3 regions of the Paenibacillus sp. FSL K6-1566 genome follow, and region 2 is predicted to be linked to each of the others. Evidence: riboswitches for the same ligand, from Rfam matches in the RefSeq annotation. Region 2 holds a riboswitch; each other region holds the start of a gene.
The links. A riboswitch is a leader RNA that binds a small molecule or an ion and turns the genes downstream of it on or off. The one in region 2 is predicted to bind cyclic di-AMP.
Positions count from the first base shown of each region.

Region 1: another riboswitch for cyclic di-AMP. It lies ahead of ehuB (ectoine/hydroxyectoine ABC transporter substrate-binding protein EhuB); the one in region 2 lies ahead of NST08_RS17560 (C40 family peptidase).
Region 3: another riboswitch for cyclic di-AMP. It lies ahead of NST08_RS27515 (APC family permease); the one in region 2 lies ahead of NST08_RS17560 (C40 family peptidase).

Region 1 covers NZ_JBBOSR010000001.1:5,739,473-5,747,006, reverse strand. The annotation lists gene NST08_RS25820 (hypothetical protein) at 1-161, opposite strand, end outside; gene NST08_RS25815 (SDR family NAD(P)-dependent oxidoreductase) at 402-1,145, shown strand; gene NST08_RS25810 (exosporium glycoprotein BclB-related protein) at 1,224-2,036, opposite strand; cyclic di-AMP (ydaO/yuaA leader) riboswitch at 2,595-2,741, shown strand; gene ehuB (ectoine/hydroxyectoine ABC transporter substrate-binding protein EhuB) at 3,215-4,033, shown strand; gene ehuC (ectoine/hydroxyectoine ABC transporter permease subunit EhuC) at 4,035-4,688, shown strand; gene ehuD (ectoine/hydroxyectoine ABC transporter permease subunit EhuD) at 4,692-5,354, shown strand; gene ehuA (ectoine/hydroxyectoine ABC transporter ATP-binding protein EhuA) at 5,367-6,215, shown strand; gene ectA (diaminobutyrate acetyltransferase) at 6,253-6,765, shown strand; gene ectB (diaminobutyrate--2-oxoglutarate transaminase) at 6,783-7,534, shown strand, end outside.
Region 2 covers NZ_JBBOSR010000001.1:4,010,228-4,017,761, forward strand. The annotation lists gene NST08_RS17545 (AraC family transcriptional regulator) at 1-790, shown strand, start outside; gene NST08_RS17550 (2Fe-2S iron-sulfur cluster-binding protein) at 1,010-1,399, opposite strand; gene NST08_RS17555 (stalk domain-containing protein) at 1,635-2,894, shown strand; gene NST08_RS17560 (C40 family peptidase) at 3,235-3,711, opposite strand; cyclic di-AMP (ydaO/yuaA leader) riboswitch at 3,715-3,848, opposite strand; gene NST08_RS17565 (glycoside hydrolase family 28 protein) at 4,217-5,785, opposite strand; gene NST08_RS17570 (helix-turn-helix domain-containing protein) at 6,027-6,869, shown strand; gene NST08_RS17575 (glycoside hydrolase family 43 protein) at 6,933-7,534, opposite strand, start outside.
Region 3 covers NZ_JBBOSR010000001.1:6,127,076-6,134,609, forward strand. The annotation lists gene NST08_RS27505 (ABC transporter permease) at 1-241, opposite strand, end outside; gene NST08_RS27510 (molybdopterin-containing oxidoreductase family protein) at 653-2,716, opposite strand; cyclic di-AMP (ydaO/yuaA leader) riboswitch at 3,291-3,473, shown strand; gene NST08_RS27515 (APC family permease) at 3,650-5,476, shown strand; gene NST08_RS27520 (amino acid permease) at 5,772-7,187, shown strand; gene NST08_RS27525 (MFS transporter) at 7,336-7,534, opposite strand, start outside.

The DNA of each region.
Region 1 (7,534 bases), 1.7 Mb from region 2:
TCCTTATATAATCTCTTTACAGATCCGCTGCCCGGCTTGATTTCATAATACCGGCTGGTTTCAACGAGCAGCTTCCATTCGCAGGTGTGGAATGTGAAGCGGTCCCGCTCCAGCGTACCGGTTACCTGAATGAACCGTGTACCTTTATCGAACGTATTCAATAGACATTGTGCCCCCCTTATGATGTCATGTTGATGTAGTACTGAATGATTATACAGTCTGTCCATGTTTAGATTCTAATGGAAATAATTAGGTTGTCCCTTCCGTTCATGGGAGGCCCATTTTCGGATGAAAATAGAATAGATATGGGGGATTATGCTCACGCTAGGTTAATACCATTATGTGTGACATAGTCATGCTGTTTGGAGTCGAAAATTTTCAAGCCAAGGAGTGGGACGAACATGAGATTTCAGTCGAAGGTTGTCATTGTAACCGGCGGCGCGAGCGGGATTGGTGAAGCGACGGTCCGGCTGTTCGCAGAAGAAGGGGCAAAGGTGGTTATTGCGGATTTTTCAGATCGTGGACAAACCCTTTCGGATCAATTAAGACAAGACGGGTATGAGGCGCTGTTCGTCAAGACCGATGTGACCAAGGAATCGGAAGTGATCCGCATGGTTGAGCAGACGGTGAACCATTATGGACGCATTGATGTTTTATTCGCCAACGCGGGGATTGCGAAGGATGCACCGGCCGATGTGCTGGAGCTCGACAATTGGCAGCGGACGATCGATATAAATTTAACGGGCGTCTTTCTGTGCGATAAGTACGTGATCAAGCAAATGCTGTCCCAAGGCACCGGCGGCGCGATCGTAAATTGCGGCTCGATCCACAGCCATGTCGGCAAATCCGGGGTAACCGCTTATGCTTCAGCCAAAGGCGGGGTGAAGCTGTTGACGCAATCCATGGGGGCCGATTATGCCTCGAAAGGCATCCGGATTAACGCCGTATGTCCTGGATATATCGACACCCCGCTGATCCAGGGACGGACGGAAGCCATTACGCAGCATCTGGTCAGCCTTCATCCGATGGGGCGCTTGGGACAGCCGGAAGAGGTAGCGAGGGCAGTCTTGTTTCTGGCCAGTGATGATGCATCGTTTATAACAGGGACGACCCTCTTGGTTGATGGAGGATATACAGCGGTTTAAATGCCTGCACAAGAAAGCCCCGAGAGGACTCGGGGCTTTTTGCATATTCCAAGGAAGCTCTATTATATCTAGGGCGAATTATATAATGCTGACACCAGCGCTTCCGTAGCCAGCTACGGCAGTAGCGATCGTGATTCCTGAAGCCGTAGCTGAGAATACCATCAGCAAGCGGGTATTGGCCGCTACTGGAATGGCCAGACCGTCCACAAAACCGTTGCTGACTGTACCAAGGGCAAGAACGCCGGTAAGCGGAGGAGCCAGCGTTACAACCGCACCTGGAATTGGGGTGAAAATATTGCTTGTTGCCGGGGCGCTGTACAGCTGTGCTGTGATCGTAACGGTTGTTCCAACCAAGGAGAGCGCTACCGTAGTGCTGAAGGTTGCCGAGATCGCATCAATGGTGCCTGCTCTCGGCGTGTTGAATGCAAAGTCAAGCAGTGTTCCCCCAGCGCCGGTAAGGTCGACGGTTCCGCCAGCCAAGGTGACCGCTGGTCCGGAATTGCCGAAGCCTACCAGTCCGACCGTTCCAACCAACCCGCCGACAAGCGTTGTCAAGGCAAGCGGGATACCGGAAGCGAACGGAATGATGGCGCCTCCGCCAGGTATCCCCGGTACACCCGCAGGTCCTGCAGGTCCGACAGGTCCGACAGGTCCCGCAGGTCCGACAGGTCCAGCCGGCCCTACCGGTCCAGGGATGCCCTGTGGTCCTGCAGGCCCTGGAATGCCTTGCGGTCCCGCAGGTCCGATCGGCCCAATCGGTCCGACAGGCCCAACCGGTCCAATCCGCCCGCGCGAAACTCTTGGACAGCGGCGCACAAGCACCAGATCCTTTTTACCGTGATCGTGTTTGCCTTTGCCATGATCGTGGCATTTCTTTTTAGCGTGAAGCACTTTTTTCTCTATTTTTTTAGGTGAGCACAATTTCTTTTTTCTAAGAGAACGATCCAAATTCAAGCACCTCCTTTAGATTTGTTCTATACTACGCAACTTTTGCCTTGGGGGCATGGGTTAATAGCGTATTCCTGGTAGAAGGATGCCTATTATTTGCTAGAATGTACGGTTGCCCTATAGTAGGGGGCCCACCGATTCCGTCTGAGACAGGCCCGGCGCGGGCTGAAATGAGCGGGGGATAAAGACAAGCAATAGGATGTCATCCAGCGCACGAAAAAAATTTTTTTTTCGGGGAAGTACGAAGTCTCCTTTGCCACCTTTCGTACCGATCATTAACCGCATGAAAGATCAATGGGATGAACTTCGGGGGCTGGGTGGCGATAATCCTTGCTGTTAAGCGGATTGCACGCTCCGGGCAATATACCGAGATGAGCTGCCGCCCCCCCAATCCTCGGTTAACGGAAGCATGAGGTCACCTTCGTACCGGCATGGAAATGACTCCTGAAAGGGATCAAAAATGCGCGAAACGGGTTTGACTTTTCCTGGGTTTCCTTTTATCATGAACACACGCTTAGTTTCCGGCATGCACATGACGGAAAGCGGGGGAACCAGTTTTATCAGGGGCGAGTCACTTGATTTCAGAGTGTAGGGTACCATCTTACCCGAGTCCGTCAGCTAACCTCGTCAGCAGTGGATGGGTCTTTTATACATAACCGATGTTCATAAACAAAGGCCCTTGATTCTCTATAGGGGCCTTTTTCTCTATGTTGACCCCCTGCTGGCGGAGCTGTGTCCAATTCCCCTGTTCGGAGGTCTTTTTTGCGTGGACTTTGAATGGGATGTGAAAGGAGGATGACAGGCTGTAATGTGTCTTCAACTGAAGTGGTCTAGAAGAGGCGCTGTAGTTAGAGCAACAGGGCGATGCAGGAGTTCGGTCCCTTGAAGCCTGATGATGGTGCGCGGGGACAAGAGCTTCAAAAATCCCCAGTAAATCTATCTATAAACTTTGTTATTTGCGTGTCGTTGATTGTTCAACTGGTTACTTAAGCTCATCGAGTTGATGCCGGGTGTTTAAGAAATTCTTTGGGTCATTATCGAGGATTATAGGAGTTCATGTGATTAACGAAAGGTTGTGGAAGGATTTGAAGAAAGTGATTGTGCTGGTTTGGTGTTTGATTATGGTGGTATCCTTGGCCGCTTGCGGCGAGAAAGGGAGCACGCTGGAGCAGGCGATTGAACGTGGGTATGTCACGGTCGGCTTTGCGAATGAGAAGCCGTACGCTTACAAGGAGGCGAACGGCGAGCTTACCGGCGAGGCGGTCGAAATTGCCCGCGTCATTCTGGAGCGCCTTGGCATCAAGGAAATGAGGGGGGAGCTTACCGAATTCGGGTCGCTTGTAGCGGGGCTGCAAGCCGACCGGTTCGACATGATAACGGCCGGGATGTTCATTAATCCGGAACGCTGCTCGGCAGTCTTGTTCGCCGATCCGGAGTACAGTATCGGGGAAGCGCTGGCGGTAAAGAAGGGGAATCCGCTCGGGCTTGGAAGCTATGCAGATGTTGCCAAGGATGATGATGCCAAGGTCGCCGTCATGACCGGTGCCGTCGAGATCGGATACATGGAGAAGTCGGGCATTCCTTCCGAGCGCATTGTCCAGGTGCCTGATCAGGCTTCGGCAATCAGTGCGCTGCAGGCGGACCGTGTGCAGGCAATCACGATGACGGGACCGTCGCTGCAGGCAATGCTGGATTCCGCAAGCGATGAGAGCATCGAGCGCGTAACCGACTTTGAGCAGCCGGTCATTGACGGTGAAAGCGTGCGCGGGTACGGCGCGACCGCATTTCGGAAAGCGGACACCGAATTTCAGGAAGCCTATAATGCGGAGCTGCAAAAAATGAAAGAATCCGGCGAGCTCCTGGAAATCTTGCAGCAGTTCGGATTTACCGAGGAAGAGCTGCCGGGCGACATGACAGCGGCTGCGCTCTGCGGGAAATAGCATGCCGAACTCCTGGATTGAGTTCCTTCCCACACTGTTGAAGGGCGCGGAAATTACGGTCCTGGTCGCGATATTTTCCGCCATGCTTGCGATTGTTGCAGCCTTTGCGGCAGGACTATCCCGGTTATCCAAGCTGTGGATCCTGCGCACGCTAGCCGCTGTTTATGTGGAGGTCTTTCGGGGTACCTCCCTGCTTGTTCAGCTATTCTGGCTGTACTTCGCCCTTCCGTTCATCGGCATCGAGCTTCCGAAAATGCTGGCGGCTATTTTGGCAATCGGGCTCAACTTCGGTGCGTACGGCTCGGAGATTGTCCGCAGTGCGGTGCTCGCGGTACCCAAAGGTCAATGGGAGGCAGCGGTCGCGCTCAACCTGAAGCCCTGGCAGCGGATGTTGAACGTGATTTTGCCGCAAGCAACGCTTAGGATGCTGCCGCCGTTCGGGAACCAGCTGGTGGAGCTGATTAAGTCAACGTCGCTCGTCTATTTCATCACGATGGCGGATCTGACCTATCAGGCGATGGTGCTCCGCAACAACTATATTGCCTGGACGACGGAAATTCTTGCGCTGCTGCTCCTGTTGTACTTTGTGATCGCTACGCTCGTTGCGGTGGCGGTCCGGCTGCTCGAGCGGAAATTGACGGCGGGGAGGATGTAGCCTATGTGGGATTGGAATTATGCATTTGATATTTTACCGGAGCTGCTGCGGGCGCTCCAAATGACCGTATGGGTAACGCTCTGTGCGTTCGTGGTTGCGCTTATTGTTGGGTTGCTGCTGGCTTTTGCCGCGCGGAGCCGATTTAAGCCACTGTCGCTGATCACCAAAGGAATCATTGAGTTTATCCGAAACACGCCGCTGCTCGTGCAAGTCTTCTTTCTGTATTACAGTCTGCCGCTCCTAATGGGCATCTCGATCCCCGCCTTCTATGCTGGAGTGATCGGACTGGGGCTGCATTACAGCACCTATTTGTCCGAGGTGTACCGATCAGGCATTGAAGCGGTACCGAAGGGGCAGTGGGAGGCGGCAACGGCGCTGAATTATACGAAGGCCCAGACCTGGCGCAGCATCATATTGCCGCAGGCGGTACCGCCGATCATCCCGGTGCTGGGGAACTATTTGATCGTGATGTTTAAGGAAACGCCGATTTTGTGTGCGATTACGCTGGTGGAAATGATGATGACGGCTAAAAATATCGTGTCCCAGTCCTTTCGGGCGTTCGAGCCGTACACGCTGGTCGGAATTTTATTCCTGATCATCAGTTATATCGCGTCGCTGCTGGTTCAAAGGCTGGAAAAGCGCATGAATCTGCAGCGGGGACAATGAGGAGGGAAAGCGATGAATGCAGTTGTGATCGACGAACAGGAGGAGGCCCTGCCGTCCCGGACGGAGGAAAAGCCTTCAACCGGTATGCAGCCGATCGTGAGATATAAAGGGGTCACCAAATCCTTCGGCGAGCTGCAGGTACTCAAAGGCATCGATTTGGAGATCCAGCCCGGAGAGAAGGTGGCCGTGATCGGTCCGAGCGGTTCGGGGAAGACGACGCTGGGCCGGATGCTGATGACGCTCGAGGAGCCGACCGAAGGCACGATCGAGGTCGACGGCGAGCTGCTCTGGCATATGTACCATAAGGGAAAGCTCGTCCTGGCGGACGAAAAGCATCTGCACCGGATGCGATGCAATGTCGGAATGGTGTTCCAGCATTTCAATCTGTTCCCGCACATGAATGTGCTGCGAAACGTTACCGAGGCTCCGCGCAAAGTGCTCGGCTTGTCCAAGGAAGAAGCGGAGGAACGTGCAGTGTCCATGCTGGGCAAGGTAGGCCTTGCCGATAAGCTGAAGATGTATCCGGCGAATCTGTCCGGGGGACAGAAGCAGCGTGTCGCCATAGCAAGAGCGCTCGTTATGCGGCCGAAGGTGATGGTGTTCGACGAGGTGACGTCCGCACTGGACCCCGAGCTGGTGGGCGAGGTGCTTGCCGTGATCCGGGAGATCGCCGAGGAAGGCGAGATGGCGATGCTGCTGATTACGCATGAGATGGATTTCGCTAAAGAGATTGCCGACCGGGTGATCTTCGGCGCCGATGGCCGGATTGTCGAGCAGGGAACGCCGGAGGAGATTTTCGATCATCCGAAGAGCGAACGGCTGCGGAGCTTTTTGCAGCGCTTCCGCTCCGGTCGCGATTAAAACGTGGTGATGAATCAGGAAGGGGGGGGTGATTCCTATGGCAGTTGAGACACGTACCGAAATCATTTACCGAAGACCGGAAGCGCAGGACGGCACCCGGATCTGGGAGCTTGTCCGCGACACGGGTTCACTCGATCTGAACTCCCCGTATTGCTATATCCTGCTGGGCGATTATTTCAACGATACCTGCATGATCGCCGAGCATGAAGGGGAGATTGTCGGATTTATCTCTGCATTTCGTTCGCCACGAAATCCCGAGACGCTGTTTGTATGGCAGGTGGCGGTGGCGAGCTCGCATCGGAGGCAGGGAATCGCCCGGACGATGCTGGAGAGCATTCTGAACCAACCGGCTTGCCGCGGTGTCCGATTTATTGAGGCGACCGTTTCGCCCAGTAATATCGCATCCCGGCGGTTATTTCTCGGCTTTGCCGAAGAGAAGTCGATCCCCAGCACGGTAACCGTCGGTTACGGGGCGGATCTGTTCCCGGATGGAACGATCCATGAGGATGAGCCGCTGTTCGTGATTGGCCCTTTTTTCAATGACATTTAAACAAAATGGAGGGAAATATGGACAACCAAGTCATGGAGATGCCGAAGCTTACGGTGTTTGACAAGCTGGAGTCGGAAGTAAGAAGCTATTGCCGCAGTTTTCAGACTGTTTTTGACAGGGCTAAAAATGCAAGGCTCTGGGATACCCGGGGCAATGCGTATATTGATTTCTTCGCCGGTGCCGGCGCGCTGAATTATGGACATAACAATGAAAGGATCCGCCAAAAGCTGGTGGACTATATGATGCATGACGGAGTTACGCACAGCCTGGACATGGCCACGGACGCGAAGGAGCACTTTCTGATCCGATTTGAGGAAGTCATTCTGAAGCCGAGAGGTTGGAACCACAAAGTGATGTTCCCCGGGCCAACAGGCACCAATGCGGTTGAAGCCGCGTTGAAGATCGCCCGGAAGGTGACCGGACGCTCTACGGTATTGTGCTTCACGAACGCCTTCCACGGCATGTCGCTAGGCTCGCTCGCCGTAACGGGAAATGCCTTCAAACGCCAGGGGGCCGGCGTCGATCTGAGCCATTCGGTATTTATGCCTTATGACGGATACTTTGGCGAAGACGTGGATACGATGGCATATATGGAGAAGCTCCTGGATGATCCCGGAAGCGGGATACCGCTTCCGGCTGCAGTCATCGTGGAGGCGGTTCAGGGGGAAGGCGGGTTGAATGCCGCCAGCAATGAATGGCTGCAGCGTCTTTCCCGTCTGTGCAAGGAAAAAGGCATACTGCTCATTCTGGACGACATCCAGATGGGATG
Region 2 (7,534 bases):
ACAGGTCGTGGATGAAGACTTCTTTTACGGTCCGCCGCAGATCCATGATTTTTGCGAAATTTTGTATGTCGTGGAAGGCCGCGGCGAATTCAGGATCGCGGGCAAGGTGTACGAACTCCGGAAAGGAGATGTGGCCATCTACAATCCGGGTGTGCCGCATGAGGAGAAGTCGGCAGGAAGCAGTCCCTTTAAAGTCATCTATTGCGGAGTCGATTCCCTGCATATCGAGGGCGTTCCTCAGGGAATGCTGCTGCCTCCGTACGTGGAGCCGGTTATTTCATGCGAGAAGTACGCATACAAGGTAGAGAGCTATCTTTCGGACATCATTCGAGAATGCGATTCTCAAATTCTTGGCTATGAAACGCTGAGCACGAATTTGCTTATGTCGCTGATTACGGTCATTTACCGGATTATCGACGTAAAGCACCAATTCCAGGCGTTGAAAGGAAAGCATGAAATTGCGCTGAGAACCAAGCAATTCATTGATGCCAACTACACCCAGAGCATCAGTCTGAAGGACATCGCCGACACGCTGTATGTCAGTCAGCACTATTTATCCCATCTATTCAAAAAGGAGCTCGGCGATTCGCCCTTCAACTACTTAATCTCCAAGCGGATTGAAGAAGCGAAGCGTCTGCTGTCGGATTCCGATGCCCCCGTGCACGAGATTGCGTCGCAGGTCGGATATGGGAATGATAAGTATTTCTCCATGCTGTTCAAAAAAATAACCGGGCAGACGCCATCCTCCTATCGGGAAAGTCAGCGGCGGCAAGCCCAGTTGACGGAATAACGCCGGCAGGCAGCCGCTAAGATGCGGCTGCCTGCTTGACGTTTATGCGGCGAATGCGGCCGCCAAGCGCAATCCCGTGACGAGGATTGCCGGCTTCCCCCGCCGACAACGGACTCGTGCCGAGGCACGAATGGTCCTTGTAAGCGAGTCTCGAGCAATCATTAAAATTTATTAGACGAGGGACGGTCACTTTTGAACCTAAAAGGTACAAATATTCTACTAAAAATAAGGGGCATGCTTAATCTTGATCGGGCCGACCGATTCGATCCGGCTTTGGCAGCCAAGCCGGTACCCTTCCTCGAGCTCTTCGGGGTCCAGCCTCTGTTCCTCCGCCTGATTCGGTGACGACAAATGCTGGACACCAACGCTTACATGGCATCGGCAGCGTGCGCACGTGCCTCTTTTGCAAAAAGAGTTCCAATCCACATCGTTCCGCTCGGCCAGATCCAGCACCGTCATCCCAAGCACGGGAGCAACGCTCTTGTGAACCTCCCGACCGGAAAGCTCGATGAGCTTGTCGGGAACAGCCTCCTCCAGCTCCTGTCCACCGGATGCAGACGGATGACCGGCCGAATGGCTATTCTTTTTACTCCTCCAGAATTTAAACACGATATATCCTCCTAAAATGCCTGGAACTATTCACTCCTATTTACGCTTACCATTATACTCGAAAGCCGGGCTATTCTCACGCCGTCTATACGCAGACATCATTTGAAAACCGCTCTATTTATTTATTTTGTATTCTACCAATATTTTGCTATACTATCATTGCTGTAAACCGTTTCATAGATTCATTTATCTTTCATAGAATGTGGGGGAGATTATTATCGGATACTCAAAACGATTGGGAAAGCTGGCCGCCGCCTCCCTGCTCTCTTTGTCGCTGCTCGGAACCGCGGCTGATCATCATCCAGCCCATGCGGCACCAACCATTTCCGTTCTGTTGGATGATGTTCCGCTTGCGTTCGATGCGGCTCCGCGAATTGAGAAAGGCGTAACCTACGTGCCTTTCCGGGCTGTGGGCGAGGCACTGGGCATCGACATCAAATGGAACAGCAAGACCCAAACCGTGCAGGCGGTAAAGACCGGCAACGATAACACAACCGAGGTTCAGCTCAGAGTCGGCAGCACCACCGCCGTGGTGAATAAGAAGAACGTCAAGCTGCCCGCAGCGCCGATCATGCGCGAAGGACGCGTGCTGATTCCGCTCAGCTCGTTCAGCAGCCAATTCGGGGCTTCCGTAAGGTGGAATCAGGCAACGCGCACCGTATCGCTCAAATCACCAAAAAGCAAAATGCATCTGCGGGCCTTCTATGCCATTGAATCCTTTAAGGAGCGGGATATTATTCAATGGATGAATTCCGTCGCCTTTGGCTGGAGCCGAATTGACCGTAACGGCGAATTCACCCTTCAAGGGGTTGAATACCGCATGCCGGAAGCCGCCGGAGACATCACGCCCCAGACACTTGTGGCCGATGCGGAAGGACAGGGCATTAAGCCCTATTTGATGGTATATACACTGGACGGTAACGGCGAACTGACAAAAATGATGAGCGACGCCTCGCTGCGGATGAAATCGATCGACGGGATTACCGCCGCCGTTGCGGACAATGGGTTCGGCGGAGTCGTGCTGGATTTCGAAGGATTGGGCTTCAAGCTGGATGCCGCCTCCCAGCAGAAGCTGCTGAACCAATACGTGAAGGACCTTAGAGCTGCCTTGCCGAAAGGGACTGCCCTGTCCTTGGCCGTACCTCCGTTAAACAGCGCCTATAAAGGCTATGATTACAAAACGCTTGCATCGATTGCCGACGATCTGATTATCATGGCATACCAGTATCACCCGGTTGGCACCAAAGACCGGAAGCCGGAACCGAACACGCAAGTGCAGCAGGCTATTCAGCTTGCACTTGATGCCGGAGCCCCTAAGGACAAGCTTCTGCTTGGAATTAGCCTGGGCAGCGAAACGGAGAACTCCATCGACGACAAGCTTGGTCTGGCCAAGCGCTATCAGCTGAAAGGTGCGGCATTGTGGCGGCTCGGTATATTCAGAGTCTACGGTGATGATATCGAAGGCGCCATGAACGAAGCGGTGATCAAAGAGTGATCCGTAATAAAGGTTGAAGCGTGGATGAGTCCATCCTTCCGATCATCACTACACAGGCTGCCGGTCGCTATGGACCTGCAGCCTGTTCGCTTGTTCAATGCTTCCGTGATAACCGAGCATCTCTGACAGCCATTGAAACGACACAAGCTATGAATTAGCCGATGCCAATCTTCCACATGACCGGCACAAAAAAAGATGACCTCTGTCGTATACAGAGGTCATCATCAAGATTATGTATGTATTCGGTGCAATCACTGAAAATCGATCATAGAATTCCTTACCAGGACTTGCAAGACGATCATTGTGCAGAGAGCCGGATCAAGATCAAAGATGAGCTGATCTAGCTAACACTTCCTACCAGCTTCGCATATTCCTCTTGGCTTAACACCCGGCGTGCGGTAACATAACGTGGCTTATAGTAAGAGTCGCTAAGCTTGCTGATTCGAACACCCTTGCTGCTTGAAGCATGTGCGAATTGCCCGTCTCCAATATAAACGCCAGCATGTGAAATTCCCTTGCCGTTCGTGTTGAAGAATACCAGATCACCGACACGCAGCTCTTCCTGGTCTACATGCACGCCTACTTGGGCTTGTCCTTGGGAAGTGCGCGGAAGGTCAAGATCAAAGTTACGGAACATATACAGAATAAATCCGGAGCAATCAAATCCGCTTGTGGTTGTTCCGCCCCACTTGTACGGTGTTCCTACTAACTGCTTCACTTGCTGCTGAAAGTTAGGCTGCTGATCGGCAAACGCTGTCACGGCACCGGAAGAAAAAATGATTGCGGATCCTAGCAAAGAAATGACCAATTTCTTCAAAATATATTCTCTCCTTCGATGCCTACGGAGTTAGCTAAGGGTTCGGCTGAAGGTCACCTATATTCCCTCTACTACAAGAATAATTCACCCAGGACGGTTCCCCCGTTTTCTCTAGCGAAATTCGGCAAAATTCATTAACATTTTGTAACCCTTTCTTAATATAGTATACAAGCTAGCAAACTGTCAATAATATCCGATAAATCTATCGTTTTTTAGATATCGCCGTCGAATCGAAAGAGTTTTAACAGTGTTTTTACTATATGAAAGGTCACATAGTCATGACATTTATGTTAAAATTGTTTCCGTTTTCTAAGCGCGGCGAAAAATCCTCCATGCAAGAAGCCGACACCTAGGGGGGCCGGCTTCTAGCAAATTCATCGATAGAACAAGCATTTGCTTCAGCCATTTTGCAGCTTTCAATGGCGTACCTCCTTATCATATTGAGATTGCAACGGTTATAATTCGATCACCTCCCTTCTAAACCTTAATGCATCCAACAGCAAAGCTACTTGATCACGACCTCCTCCGGTTCCACTTCAGAAGAAATCATAATCTGTCCTGCCCTATCGGCATGCAGCCCCGAGCATTCGATTTGCCCGGACCGTTCCCCGGTAACCACAAGCAAGCGGTCATCCAGCGAGTCGCTTTCCCCCTTGACGTTCACCACCTGTACATTTCGGCTCTGGTGAAAGAGAAGGAGCGGATTTTCCTGATTGCGAAGGACCATATCCTGAATCGTCAGGTTCTTTCCATTGCGGCATACAATGCCTTCCCGACTTGTGATGGCCGACCGCATCACCGTCACGTTCTCCACCGGCATCTCCGGCAGGCCGTTGATGAGGAGCGCAGTATGCGCGCCGCTGCAGACGATATCCTTAATAACAATATTGCGGAACACGGGGGTTTCCTCGGTAACGGGGAGCATCGCTTCCGCTTGGTATTCGCCGGAGCCGGCTTTCCCTTCGTAATATAAATTGAAGGAGATGGCATCCCCGTCGATCTCCCGCATCCGGATCCGTTCGATGAAGATATTTTCGACCACGCCGCCGCGTCCGCGGCAGCTTTTAAACCGGATGCCGATATCGGTGCCGATGAAGGTGCAATCGGATACGTGCACATCCTTGATGCCTCCGGACATTTCACTGCCGACAACGATCCCGCCGTGGCCGTGATAAACGGTGCAGTTCCGGATGCTGATGCGCTCACTCGGCTTTCCCAGCAGGCGCCCGGCTTCATTTTTTCCGGACTTCAGACAGATCGCGTCATCTCCTACATCAAACGAGCTGTTTTCCACGGTCACGTATTTGCACGAATCGATGTCCAGTCCGTCCCCGTTCTGGGCATACCATGGATTGCGGACGGTAATGTTCTGAATGGTAATTTGCTCCGATGCCCAAGGATGCAGGCACCAGGCTGCGGAGTTTTGAAAGGTAGGGCCGCTGAGCAGAATCCGCTTGCAGTTTCTCAAGCTGAGCAGATTGGGTCTCAGATAGTCTCTGACAGACTCATAATCCTGGGGATTCCGGCTGCCTGTTTGTTCGATCCGGGCCAGGTTCTCCATCCCGTCCCGGGCAGCCGGCGTTGGCCACCACAGTCCCCCGTCATCCACGACGCCGCCGGTATGAATTAATCGATCCCACTGGCTTTCCGTCAGCTTCCCTTGCTTAACGGGCCTCCAGGCTTCGCCGCCTCCGTCAAAGATGCCGCTGCCGGTGATTGCGATATCCTCCAACCCTTCTCCATCGAGCGGAGACTGGCAGCGGAACATCTGCCGGCCCTCATAAGCAGACATCCGGATCGGATAAGCTTCGAATTGCTTGCTGAACATGACAAGCGCGCCGGCAGAAGCGTGAAGCTCAATCCGGCTCTGCAGGGTTAACGGACCGGTGTGCCAGATCCCCGGAGGGATGACCACCTTCCCCCCTCCTGCCTTTGCGCAAGCTTCGATTGCTTGATGAAATGCCAGGGTATTGTCGTAAACGCCGTCTCCTACTGCGCCATAGTCTGTGATCATTACTGTGTATTCCGGGATTACAGGCAAGTCGGGACATATTGCTTCTTCTGTTTGTTTCATGCTTACCTCCGCTTTAGTAAGTTTCAAGTTTGCTTATTCGATTGATACCGCATGAAGATGTAAGCGCTTATAAAAAATGCTGCCGATTGCAGCCAAAGCCCTTGAAGATCGGCTGCAGCCATGATATATAAATTTCTACGAACCCAACTAGCCGTATCCGTTGTCTCCGACCTGTTCAGGTATATCAGGCTTCACGAATGACAATAGAATCGGATCCGCGTGTGCAAAGGAGTTAGAGAGAATGAATGACCGGCTGCAGCCCAAGTACCACATAGGAGAAGATGATTTCTCCATCCAATACATGTCACGAAACGGTTCCAGCAGCATGCCCCGTCCGCATGAGCATCCCTACTTCGAGCTGTATTACTTGCTTAATGGAGAGCGGGTATACTTCATGGACCATAATGTGTTTACCGTCAAAAAAGGGGATATGATGATCGTGAACCCGCATGATCTGCATTCGACGGCAAGCTCCGATAAGCTGATCTTCGAGCGGGTGCTGATCGGCTTCTCCCGAAGCTTCATCGAAGAGGGCGATGCCGGCGTCGCCAAGCTGCTCGATCACGGGACATCCAGGCTGGTTCGCATTCCGTTGAAGCATCAGCCCGACATCGAACGGCTGCTCCTCTCGATGCTCGCAGAATGTCAATCCGGGCAGGCACATTACGGCTCGTTGGTTCGCTCGTGGATGAACGAGCTGCTCATCCGCCTGCACCGGATCGAGACCTCGCTCCAATCGCTGCCCCCAGAATATGAGCATCCGATGCACCAGAAAATTTCGGAGATCGCCCAGTATATCAAATCCAACTATCATGAAAGGCTTACGCTCGATCAGATCGCCAAGCAGTTTTACATCAGCCCTTCCTATCTCAGCAGAGTGTTCACCAAGCTGACAGGCTTTCACTTTCGCGAGTACCTGCAGGTGGTACGGATTCGTGAAGCCCAGAAGATGCTTGTGAGCAGCCGGGATTCCGTACAATTCATCTCCGAGCAAACCGGATTTGAGCATATTGCCCACTTTAATAAAACCTTTAAAAAAATCGCAGGCACGACGCCCCTTCAATACCGTAAGCGCCATGGATAGCCTCAGGGCCGTTCGGGTTGATCCAATGCCGGGTTCCCCGTCTAGGAGCAGCCCTTCCAGCTTCTATTTCTCTCCTCTTCCAACCCGGAACCAGTCGATATCCGCATACCCTCTGTGTAAGTGATCCTCTCGGCTCGCCGCAAACAATCCGACCTTCGCTCCGACCCAGTGACCCTTCTCCGCTTGGAACTCCTTATTCCCGCACGGGATGAAAGGACTGTCAGCAGCGGCATAATCGAAGCGGCATTTAGCGCCAGGATGAACCGTCACCCGCAACGTTACCTTCCCTTCGCTCAATCCACCGGACCACACAATATGTTCCGCCTGGTCGTTTCCTTCGGCACGGAGGAGTTCCATGCCGGATCCGTCCTCCTTCATCCGAACGGCTGCATAAGCAAAGGTTCGCCCGAATATGATCAGGCCCGCATATTCACCGGGCTTGAGTGCCGTTCCGTCCACCCTCGCTTCAGCTTGAAATACTTCTGCCGGGAATTTCTGCATCAGCAAGTGAGGGGCAGCGTAGATCGTGCGGGTGGACTGGTTATCCGGCACCGGGAAGGCAAATAATCGCAAATGGCTCTCCCTCTCGAATGCGTACCAGGCCGGATTGGGATTGGCCTGCCATTGCCACTGGAGGCCAAGCTCAGCTCCTTCGAAATCGTCCG
Region 3 (7,534 bases), 2.1 Mb from region 2:
GCTTGAAACCGACCCATGGATTCTCCCAAATTCTCGAGCCCGTAAACAGGTTGTAATCCATAAATCCGGTAATCACCCCGTACATCGGCAAATACGAGAATATGAAGACGAGGATGACTCCGGGAATGACCATAAGCTGGACATCCCATTGTTTCATGAAGCGGAGCAAGATGCTGGAGCTGTGGATTCGGGGCCCCGGGGTAACCGTTGCCGGCCGCTGTTTCGGTGCAGATTGGGACATGTTGTTCCTCCCGCTTGAAAAATATAGTCAAGGCGCATGCGAACATCCTTGTGACACACGTTAACGCCAGCCTAAGGGCTGCGGTCTTTCGGACTTAAGGACATTCTAACCTTGGCGATGGGGTGAAACTATATAACAAACCCGCGATTTTTTATACTTCTGACGGATGATCGGTACGGACACAGCTTGAAAAAGTATAAAGTCTGCCTGCCCACGGCATAAAAAAAGATGCCGCCTAATGATAGACGGCATCTTGATCTTATCAATTACTTTTTTTGTATCGGTTAAATGGATCGTTTCAGGGCATTGCCCATCGCATTTGAAGCACTGCACCCCGCGCATTCATTTAGCTCCGTACCGCTTACGGCATTCGCGCATATTCCGATATCGGGGAGAGGCCTCCCCTTCGGCTTATGTGCGCTTGATCTCGACAACGGTCGAGAAGAAGGTTGCCCCCTCACCCATGTCTGCCAGCCTGTCCGGCGTAAGGGCATTGGCCCGCTGCTTCCGGCCCTCGCCTTCCCACCAGAGGCCTTGGCTGACCACGGTGCCCGGCAGCATCTTATCCACCACTTTGGCGCGAGCCTCGTAGGTTCCGCGATCGTTGAACACAACGACCGGATCGCCGTCGGCAATCCCGCGCTGCTCCGCATCCTCGGGATGGATCTGGAGCGTCGGCTCCTTCTCCATCTTCTGATGCTTCTCGACATTGGCAAAGGTCGAGTTCAAGAAATTGTGGTTCGGCGGGGAAATGAACATCAGCGGATACCGGTTCCCCCGTCCGCGCCGCACCCCGTCATAGCCTTCCTTCAGCGGCACATAGGTCGGCAGCGGCGGAAGCTTGGCTTCCGCCAGTCTGGCCGAATACAGCTCGATCCGTCCCGAAGGGGTCGGAAGCCGGTCCAGGAAGCTCTCGAGAGGCGTCATGTCCAGCTTGACATGGCGCTCTGCCTTCAGCCTGTCCAGGGTCACTCCGTTTAAATACGGATTATCGGGATTATCAAGCGCACGGGCAATCATCTCTTCTTCCGATTCCCGGAAGGCTTCTTCCTCAAATCCCATTGCCCGGCCGAGCAGGGAGAACAGCTCAACATTGCTCTTGCTTTCCCCCTGCGCCGGAATAACCGGCTCCTGAAGCTGAACGTATTGGTGCCAGTACGAGGCGTACAGGTCCGTGCTTTCAAAGGAGGAGGTGGCCGGCAATACGATATCCGCATACTTGGCCGTGTCCGTCATGAATAAATCGTGAACGACCGTGAACAGATCCTCCCGTGCAAAACCCTCTTTCACGCGCTCCGTATCCGGAGCAACCACCAGCGGGTTGCTGCAATAGACGAATACCGAGCGGATCGGCTTCTCGGTCATGGCCAGCGCTTCCCCGATCCGGTTCATATTAATCGTGCGCGCACCCGGGTTCGGCCGCAGATCCGGCCGTTCCAAAGCCTCGCTGTTCATGCTGTTGTAACCCCCGTTTGATTTGGCGGCCCCGCCGCCCCGCTTGAGCCACTGCCCGGTCAGCGCCGGCAGGGCCGCAATGCTCCGCACCGTCATGCCGCCGTTATCATGATGCTGCAGACCGTTGCCGATGTGAATGTAAGACACGCCGGCACGGCCGTACAGCTCGGCCAGCTTCGCCACATCGTCGGCCGGAATGCCCGTTACGGAAGACACGTATTCCGGCGTGTACGTCTTCACATGCTCCCTCAGCTCCTCATGGCCGATCGTATAACGTTCCATGAACGCCTCATCCACCAGCCCGTCCCGGAACAGGACGTGCATGATCCCGACGGCAAGCGCGGCATCCGTACCGGGATACAGCGGAATGAACCAATCCGCCCATTGGCCGGTCTGATTTTTATGAACATCGATGACGACGACCTTCGCACCCCGCTTGCGGGCTTTTTCGGCGAGCACCACCTGATGCATGTTCGTGCTGACGATATTGCCGCCCCAGACGATGATCACATCGGCGTTCACCGTGTCTTCAGGGACCGTCCCCCCGTTGAAGCCCATGACCGATTTCCAGCCTTCGTTTCCGGCCGAATTGCAAATGGACTGCTTCAGCTTGCTGGCGCCCAGCCTGTTGAAGAAGCGGCGGTCCATGCCGTCTACGCTCAAGATGCCCATGTTCCCGTAGAAGCTGTAAGGCAGGATGCTTTCCGGACCATCCGATGCAATCAGCGCCTTGTACCGGTCCGCGATTTCCCGGATCGCCTCGTCCCAGCTGATCCGCTCAAATGAGCCGGCCCCTTTCGGGCCGGTCCGGCGCAGCGGATACAGGACACGCTCCGGATGGTATACCCGGTGAGCCATATTGCGGACTTTATTGCAGATCGCGCCTTGCGTGATCGGATGGTCGGGGTTGCCTGTAACCTTTACGATTTTCCCGTTCTCTTTATGCAGCAGCAGGCTGCAAGTATCCGGACAATCCAGCGGGCAAACCGCCGGAAATACGCCGTGTTTCTGATGAATCAATTTGTCCTCTCCCCCTTGTCCTCCAGCCTCTTTCGTATCCCCTTATCTTAAAAAAAATCAGCCTTATCGTAAAGTCATACATTTTTTTCTAAAGATGTGATTCACCCCTCGAACTCCCGGGTATATTTCTATCAAGAGCAAGGATGAGAAACCCAGACCCTTTCTCCTCCTCGCCATATCATGGACCACTCCCAAAAATTCGCCATGCATGTATCTCCTCCCCCGAGATACGGCATGGCGAATTTACATTACGGCCGGCTCAAGAAGCGGCCGCGAATGCTCTCTTCGGCTTGCTTCTTCGATAGGAGCATCCTCTTTTATCTGCACGCCTACCTTTTCCCCTCACCGCGTTTTCTGCTTTCCCTACCGCGCTTTCAGTTTCCAAATCTTCGCATTCAGCGATTTATTGCGTAAATCTGCAAAATAATGATCCCGCGAAAGTCCGTATCCTATGTAATCGCTTACTTATGGATCATTCGGTTCCTTACTGCCGAAAATAGCGGCAAAAGGCCGTTTTACAATCGAATGCCGCAGGCGTAATATACTATTCAGATTTCAAATCCAATATAATCTCACAGTTGATTCGCCGAATTTCCAGAGAGGAAAATGGGGGAACCGAAGCGTATGCCTGCCGATGCGGCAGCCATACTATGGGGTGAATCCTGAATAACCGCGGCCGGTCCCGCGCGGCATCAGGTAGGGCGACTCTCGCGCCCGAATCCGACAGCTAACCTCGTAGGCGTTAATGGGAGGGTTGTGAACTTGTGCAAAAAACACAGGCTCTAACCTGTGTTTTTTCTATGCCAAAAATCGAAAAATCGAAATGGAGATGCATCCCATGCCCGGCCCTTGACCATTCACCCAAGCCACATAGCTTTATGCTTTTTTGGGGAGAACGACCCAAAATCCAAATCGAATCGGTGGTGAAACACGATGCTATCTTCCATCAAGCGCTTCCTCATCGGAAGACCGCTCAAATCCAATGAATTAGGCGATCAAAAATTGAATAAAACCAAGGCCCTGGCGATTTTGTCATCCGATGCCCTGTCATCCGTCGCCTACGGCCCCGAGCAAATCCTGCTGGTGCTGATGACTGTCGGCGCGGCTGCCTATTGGTATTCCATCCCGATCGCCATCGGCGTTCTCGTCTTATTGCTGGCGCTGATCCTATCGTACAGACAGATCATCTTCTCTTATCCGCAGGGCGGTGGAGCCTATGTCGTGTCGAAACGGAATCTGGGCATGTATCCAGGCCTCGTTGCCGGAGGCTCCTTGCTCGTCGACTATATCCTAACCGTTGCGGTCAGCGTATCGGCCGGGACGGATGCGATTACGTCGGCTTTTCCCGAGCTTCGTCCCTATAACGTCGGGATCGCCGTGCTGTTCGTCCTGTTTCTTACTGTGCTGAACTTGCGGGGCGTGACGGAATCCGCCTCGATCCTGGCCTATCCGGTCTACCTGTTCGTGCTGGCCTTGTTTATTCTGATCGGCGTCGGTCTCTACGATATTGCAACCGGCCACGCTTCGCCGGACCTGCACACCAAGATCGGCACGCCCGTCGCCGGACTGAGCCTGTTTCTGCTCCTGCGGGCGTTCGCTTCAGGCAGCTCCGCGCTGACCGGGGTCGAAGCCATATCCAACGCCATCCCGAACTTCAAGGAGCCCGCGCCGAACAACGCCGCCAAAACCCTGGCCGCGATGGGCTCCCTGCTCGCCCTGTTATTTTCAGGGATCGTATTCCTGGCCTATTATTACGGGGTCAGCCCCAGCGAAGAGGTGACGGTTGTCTCCCAAATCGCCGAGCATACCTTCGGCCGGAACGCGCTGTATTATTTCATTCAGGGGACTACTGCGTTAATCCTGATCCTGGCCGCCAACACGGGGTATTCGGCATTTCCTCTGCTGGCCGTCAACCTGGCAAAGGATAAGTTCATCCCGCGAATGTTCACGGTCCGGGGGGACCGCTTGGGGTATTCCAACGGCATCATCATCCTTGGCCTTCTGTCCATCGTGCTGATCGTGGCCTTCGAGGGCAAAACCGAGCATCTGATCCCGTTGTACGCCGTCGGCGTATTCATTCCGTTTACTTTGTCGCAGACGGGAATGATGGTGAAGTGGATTCGCGAGAAGCCTCAAGGCTGGATCCCCAAGCTGGTCATTAACACGACGGGGGCTGTTATCAGCTTTGCGGTAACGTTGATCTTTTTCTTCACGAAATTTGCCCAGGTGTGGTCGGTGCTTCTGTTTCTGCCGCTTATCATCTGGATTTTCACCCGGATTCGGAGTCACTATGAAGCGGTCGCCGATCAGCTGCGGATTACGACCTGCGAGCCGGCAAAGCCGATCGAAGGCAACATTATTATCGTGCCGGTAGCCGGCATTACGCATGTGGTGGAGAACTCGCTCAATTATGCCAAATCGCTGTCCGCTGACCAAATCATCGCCGTTTACGTGAATTTTGAACGGGAAGACCAGATTGCTTTCGAGGAAAAATGGAAGAAGTGGCAGCCGGACGTCCGGCTGGTGACGCTGCATTCGCCATACCGAAGCATCATCTCGCCGCTCACTAAATTCATCGACACGGTACAGCGCAAGGCCAGCGAGTCCGACTACCAGGTGACGGTCGTCATTCCACAGTTCATTCCAAAGAAGGGGTGGCACAACTTCCTGCACAATCAGTCGAGCTTGCTCATTCGCGCTCATCTGCTTTACCGGCGGGATGTTATTCTTACAACGGTTCCTTATCATTTGAAGAAATAGCTGCAGCCCGGACCCATGGCGGGGACGGGCTTTTTTCTGCCTTTGCATCCGGTTCGCTTCCCACATCCGCTCCCAAGCGGCTGATGCTGATTCTTCTGAGATGGATTGGGAAGAGACTGGTAATTTACCGAAGGAAAGCGTACGCGCATGGCCGCCAACACCTTCGACATAGGCTTTTTTCTGGGGACAGGCAGCCTTAGGCTTTCAAAGCGTCTTATTTTTCTTTATAATGTCGGAATGGATGGGTCATGCATCGGGGAAATCTATCTAAATAAACATCTAGGAGACTCCATTTATGAGCTTGAAACACAATCTGCTTCGCAAGAAGCCGATTCCGCCTTTGACAGGCGGAGAAGTGCGTTCCGCATTGAAGAAACAGCTCGGCGTCATGGACTTGATCGTCCTTGGCGTCGGTTCTATCGTGGGAACGGGAATTTTCGTATTAACCGGCGTGACGGCCGCCACCCATGCCGGTCCGGGACTGATCTTGTCATTCCTCCTGGCAGGGCTGGTATGCGCCTTCTGCGCACTATGCTATGCCGAATTCGCCTCCACCGTGCCGGTAGCCGGCAGCGCGTATACGTACAGCTACTCCGCCTTTGGGGAAGGCCTCGCTTGGCTGATGGGCTGGGATTTGCTCCTGGAATACGGCTTTGCAAGCGCCCTCGTATCCAGCAGCTGGTCGGGGTATGTGCAGAGCATTCTGTCCGGGTTCAATATTCATCTTCCTGTTGCCATTACAAGTGCCTTCAATCCTGCGAAGGGCACATACGTGGATGTGCCGGCGATCGTCATCGCGCTGTTGATTACATGGATCGTATCCCGGGGTGCGAAGGAATCGACCCGGCTCAACACCATCATGGTATATCTGAAGATAGCCGTCATCGTTCTGTTCATCGGTGTCGGAGTTTTCTACGTGAAGCCGGACAACTGGACGCCGTTCCTTCCGTTCGGCATCGAAGGGGTCATGACGGGGGCGGCCATCGCCTTCCTCGCATATATCGGCTTCGACGTCATCGCCACAGCTGCGGAGGAAGTGAAGCAGCCTCAGAAAAGCCTGCCAGTCGCCATATTAGGCTCTCTGCTTATCGTTGCCATCCTATACATTGCCGTTACGGCGGTATTAACCGGCCTTGTACCGTATCATCTCTTGAACGTGAAAGACCCTGTCGCCTTCGCGCTGCTGTATATTGAGCAGGACTGGATGTCCTACTTCATCTCGCTCGGAGCCCTCGCCGGCCTGACCACCGTCCTCATGGGGGTATTGTTCGGTCAATCCCGGCTGCTGTACGCACTCGGTCGGGACGGCTTGCTCCCGAAACGGATGAGCTCGGTCAATCCGAAGACGAAGTCGCCCGTATTCAGCACTTGGGTATCCGGCATCTGCATCGCGGCGCTGTCGGGCTTCGTTCCGCTTGGAAACCTGGCGGACCTGGCCAGCATCGGCACGCTGTTCGCCTTTATTACCGTTTCGCTAGGCATCATTGTCCTGCGCAAGACGCACCCTAACCTGAAGCGGACCTTTCGCGTGCCGCTGGTTCCATGGCTGCCTTTAATCGCCACGCTCAGCTGCTTGTACCTGCTCACGACGCTGCAGCGGATCACCTGGATCGGGTTCATCGTCTGGATCGGGCTCGGCATCATTATCTACGCCGTGTATGGTTACAGGCACAGCTCGCTGCGCCAAGACGCAGCACCAGACGAATCCTGACTTCGAGTGAACGTCTTGCGCGCTACCATAGATTAAACCAGCCTTGACCTCATCATTAACGAAGAGAAGAAGGGACTCTCCCGTAAGGTCCATTGACCTGGGACAGTCCCTTCTCTTTTCTTATAAGTAAGTTGTTGAGCTGAGCGCTCTAGGATTCCATCACGCCTTTAGGGGCAGCCGTCGGCCCGGCAGGCATGCCTTCAACCGGCACCTTGGCGGCGGGAAGCTTTATGCTGACGAACGAGGATACCAGGAATATGGCTCCTGCCGTGAAATATACCGCAACGATCGACGATGCCGCCATATACCATCCCGTCAGTCCGGAGCCGATCAGCAGCATGCCGGTA